2 regions of the Trichocoleus sp. ST-U2 genome follow, and region 1 is predicted to be linked to the other one. Evidence: predicted binding sites of a transcription regulator. Region 1 holds the regulator's gene; the other holds the start of a gene.

Region 1 (2,410 bases):
CGCCAAACAAAGGAATCAGTGCCACTATCCAAAAAAGTGCAGAATTCTTGATTCCCCGACGCGCCATGTCATCTCCCAGAAGTGCAGGAAATATTAACCACAGCAAGCAGAAATCCAAGCTCATGACATGAACGAAGCGATTTGTCTGGAACTGGTGAATATAATCTGCCCAATTACCGCCCAACAAGCCATAAACAACCAAACTCCCAGCGCCCAATGTCAGCAAAAGACCAAGCCACCGGGAATCGAGTATTTTCAGAAATAAATTCTTTTGTCCGTGAAATTCTTGGTTGGGTTCTCGCAATGCTAAATAAGGTAGCAAAGCAAACGCTCCGACTCCAAAAGAGAACGCCGAAAAAGGCCAAGCTTTTACCTTTTGCTGTTTGCCATCAATCAACATTAGGCAGGCGTAAATCATCGGTACGATGCCCAGCAGATTGAATAGAGCGACAACTAGGGGGTTAATCCCCGCCCATTGACCTGTAGAGAGGTTTTTTATCAGTTCAAACGTGCCTGGTTGTTCAGGAGGTGCTAATAGAAAGGCATAGGTAATAAATGCTGCCCAAAGCGACCAAAAGCCAACTTTTCTAACCATATCAATATCAATGAAAAATGAAAAGTAAAAATTAGAGCTAATCGAAATTAGCCATGTTTATCGTTCGTGGTTCGTAGTGAACGGCTACCCATTAGCTAATCGCGATTAGCTATTAGCCATTTTCTAAATTAAGCGGGTTGCGTAAGAGCATCAGAGAGATAATCGGCGGCAGCTTCAACGAGTGCGATCGCATTTTCGTACACCATCCGCGTTGGCCCCAAAACACCTACACTTCCCACGGGTACTGAACCCTGCTGATAAGTTGCAGAAATCAGCGTACAGGTACGCATCGGTTCTAAAGGATTTTCCGAACCAATCCGCACTGTCACTCGCGAACCAGAGGTGACATCTGAAATAGCCGTGACATCTGGTCTAGGCCATTCAAAGATTAAAGGCCACAACTGGTCTTGTTCCTCTTCCAATAGGTGTATAAGCGTCTGCACTTGCTGTAATTCGGAAAATTCTGGCTGACGCAATACTTCAGCGACGCCACGAACCATAATTTGAGTTGTGGCAGGTTGGGAAGTGCGACGGATCAAGTCGGAGAGGAGATTTCGCAAAGAATCAACATATCGTTGAAATTCTCGGTCTAGTTCGCTCCAGTCTAAAGTTGCCAGTTCACTGAGCGATCGCCCCCGCAAGTGGCTATTCAAAAAATTCGATAAAATTTGCAACTCCCGATCTACAATTTCTGCATCCGGTTGCTCATCCTCCGATTCTGAGAGCGGTAACTCCATTAAGACGCTAGTCGTCTCATAAGAATCCGTCACCACAATCAGCATCACCCTTCCCGGATCGAGCTGCACCAGTTGCAAATGCCGCAAACGATTAGTTCGAGTCTGCGGCATCGTGATCAGGGTAATATAACCGCTGAGCGTTGCCAGAATTTGCGCTGCACCCCGCAACACAGTCTCGAAGCTTTGATGTTCCAAGCTCAAACGGTTTGTGAATAACTGCTCTACCTGACGCCCCAAGGCTTCAGAAGGCTTAATTAATTGATCGACATAAATTCGATAGCCAGAGTCAGAGGGAACCCGTCCAGCCGAGGTATGGGGTTGATAGAGCAACCCCGCTTTCTCTAAGACGCCCATTGCATTGCGAATCGTCGCTGGACTGACGCACAGATTATACTCGTCTACCAAAGCTTTTGAGCCGACTGGCTCAGCCGTCGCAATATAGTGACGGACAGTTGCCCAGAGAATACGTTGTTGACGGTCAGTCAGACTTACTTGCCTAGCCATTTAAACGAAAGCCGAATTGGATAGGGTTTTAAAAACAATTGGAAATTCCTGGACTTCTGATGATGAATTTCTCAGTAAGTCCGGCGCTCTTGTCAAGCAAGCAGCCGATTAAATATAGGATAGGTTAAAACAGAATAGCAGATGCTGCCTTCTGCCTGCCGGTTCGCCACACCCAGCCAGTAGAAGCATAACAGCCGCCGAACTCCAACCTTAGACATACCATGACGATCGAGCGCAGAGTTAGGACATTATCGCTACCCGTAACTCTAGAGTCCACAGTCTCTATCAGGATTGTCTGTAGTCTACTCGACTGCATCGAAGTTTGTCAGCCAAAACCTCTAAATACTTATTTCGCTAGTAAAAATTAAAACAATATCGTGAACCGTATTTAATTAAAAAATCTAACCCCAGCCTTTTTCCTTAGTAGGGAAGAAAGAGAATTTCTGCCCTCTTGTTGCAGGAGCGGGGTTGGGGAAGAGGTTCCAGCTTCAAGATAGTTTTGTACTGGGATCATTAGTATTGGGAAATTGTCGGATCGACTCGGATTGAGTAGGCATCGATGCCACCAGCAATA
Region 2 (2,410 bases), on a different contig from region 1:
CTGACCGCCAGTGAGAACGGCGATATCTTGCAGCATCGCTTTGCGGCGTTCGCCAAATCCAGGCGCTTTGATGGCGGCTACATTCAGTACGCCCCGCGCTTTATTTACCACCAAAGTTGCCAAAGCTTCTCCTTCGATGTCTTCGGCAATAATCAGCAAAGCTTGACCGGAACGGGCAACTTTTTCCAAGACGGGAATCAAATCCTGGATAGAGTTGATTTTTTTATCCGTCATCAAAATCCGGACGTTTTCATATTCCACCACCATCCGTTCGGAATCGGTGATGAAGTAGGGAGAAATGTAGCCGCGATCCAGCTGCATCCCCTCGACGACATCCAGTTCCGTTGCCATCGATTTGGATTCTTCAACGGTGATCACGCCGTCTTTGGTGACTTTATCCATCGCTTCGGCAATCATTTTGCCGACTTCTTCATCGTTACCAGCGGAGACGGTTGCCACTTGAGCGATCGCGCTACCTTCCACTGGTTTCGCGATCGCTACAATCTCCTCCACTAAGAAGGCGATCGTTTTTTCGATTCCCCGCCGCAAACTCACTGGATTTGCCCCAGCCGCTACGTTCTTCAAGCCCTCACGAATCATCGCTTGAGCCAGAACCGTCGCCGTAGTCGTGCCATCACCCGCAATATCTTTCGTTTTGGATGCCACTTCCTGAATCAGTCGAGCGCCTGTATTTTCCAGGGGGTCTTCTAATTCAATTTCCTTGGCAACGGTGATACCATCGTTCACAATTTGGGGTGCGCCAAACTTCTTCTCTAGAAGGACATTCCGCCCTTTCGGCCCCAGCGTAATGCGAACGGCGTCTGCCAGGACGTTCACGCCCCGCTCTAGTGCCCGCCGCGATTCGTCATTAAATGCAACGATTTTTGCCATGTTTTAGGTTTTCAGAGCGCTTCCATTAGTCAATTTAGCACTCACTGGCACAGAGTGCTAATCCGAGAGGATGAGAGTCCTCACCTCGACTGATATGGGGGAGGTACATAATAAACAGCTAGAGCAATCAATGGCACGTTTGAGTTACTTTTTGTAACGAAATTGCCGAATTCTCGATAACTAGAGCGGATTGGATTGAATGCGTTTATCATCCACTTTTTGATGCTCTGTCCTTGACAAAGGAAATAATTTATGCGTTCACCAAAAAAAAGAGCGGTAGGGCTGCAACCTTGCTGCGATAGACTTCATCCCATTTGTTGTATCGTTCCTCCTCATATGCTGAAGGAGGTTCTCCAGAATGGCAACCCTGAGCAGCGGGCATGGGCTTTTCAAACCTTAACCGTGTCAGAACAGTTTCGCGGACGGCGCTTGACAGTGGGAAATATCTCGTTCGCAGCATCAGCGGGTGAGAAGCGTCGTACCATCTTTGATGCCAAAAATGGCAACGATCTACCAGGCACCTTGGTGCGTAGTGAAGGCGATCCTCCCAGCGACGATCCCGCGATCAACGAAGCCTATGACGGGTCGGGTGCGACTTATGACTTGTACGAGGAGGTATTTGAGCGGAATTCCATCGACAATCGAGGGCTGCGTTTGGACTCGACGGTTCATTTTGGCGTGAAGTATGACAACGCTTTTTGGAACGGCGACCAAATGGTCTACGGTGATGGGGATGGAGAGATTTTTGAACGCTTTACCAAGGCGATTGATGTGATTGGGCACGAGCTAACCCACGGCGTCACCCAATATGAAGCCAATCTAATCTATTACGGCGAATCTGGCGCATTAAATGAATCTTTTTCCGATGTCTTTGGTTCCCTGGTGAAACAGCGGGTTCTCAATCAGACAGCCGAAGAAGCTGACTGGATTATCGGGGAAGGGTTGTTTACCGCCAATGTTAAGGGCGTTGGGATTCGCTCAATGAAGGCACCGGGGACAGCATACGATGACCCAGTGCTAGGCAAAGACCCCCAGCCAGCGACTTATAAAGACCGCTACAAAGGGCTGGAAGATAACGGAGGCGTGCATATCAACTCAGGGATTGCCAACCGTGCCTTTTATTTAGCAGCGGTGGAAATTGGCGGCTACGCTTGGGAAAAGGCTGGGAAAATCTGGTATATCGCTTTACGCGATCGCCTGCGCTCTAGAGCGAATTTTAAACGGGCTGCGAATACTCTCATTACAGTCGCTGGAGAACTCTACGGCGAAGGCTCCAAGGAGCAAAATGCAGTCCGCAAAGGTTGGGAAGAAGTGGGAGTGATTTAAATTAAAAATTGAAGAGGCATTCTTCATTTTTAATTTTTAATTTCTGCGTGCGGCTGCCATCAGCCATTCCAGCAGCGGTCTTAAGTTTCCAGGTACGGCGGATTCACTCACTAAAACAGTATGTTGCTGAGTGTTTTCTTCTACCGTTAGCTTGTACTGAAAGCGGTCGGGTTGGGGAGTGTTGGAAGCGATC

What was found. The regulator HrcA, encoded in region 1, represses chaperone genes, less so after heat shock. The targets are predictions, from matches to a motif close to ANTTAGCACTCNNNANTNNNGAGTGCTAANT.
Region 2: the regulator HrcA is predicted to act here: its motif matches at 924-954, upstream of groL (chaperonin GroEL).

Annotation. Positions count from the first base shown of each region.
Region 1 covers NZ_JAMPJY010000048.1:36,421-38,830, forward strand. The annotation lists gene NC996_RS23405 (DUF2834 domain-containing protein) at 1-595, opposite strand, end outside; gene hrcA (heat-inducible transcriptional repressor HrcA) at 724-1,836, opposite strand; gene NC996_RS23415 (hypothetical protein) at 1,961-2,152, opposite strand; gene NC996_RS23420 (rhodanese-like domain-containing protein) at 2,350-2,410, opposite strand, start outside.
Region 2 covers NZ_JAMPJY010000008.1:12,671-15,080, forward strand. The annotation lists gene groL (chaperonin GroEL) at 1-891, opposite strand, end outside; gene NC996_RS07315 (M4 family metallopeptidase) at 1,144-2,217, shown strand; gene NC996_RS07320 (protealysin inhibitor emfourin) at 2,254-2,410, opposite strand, start outside.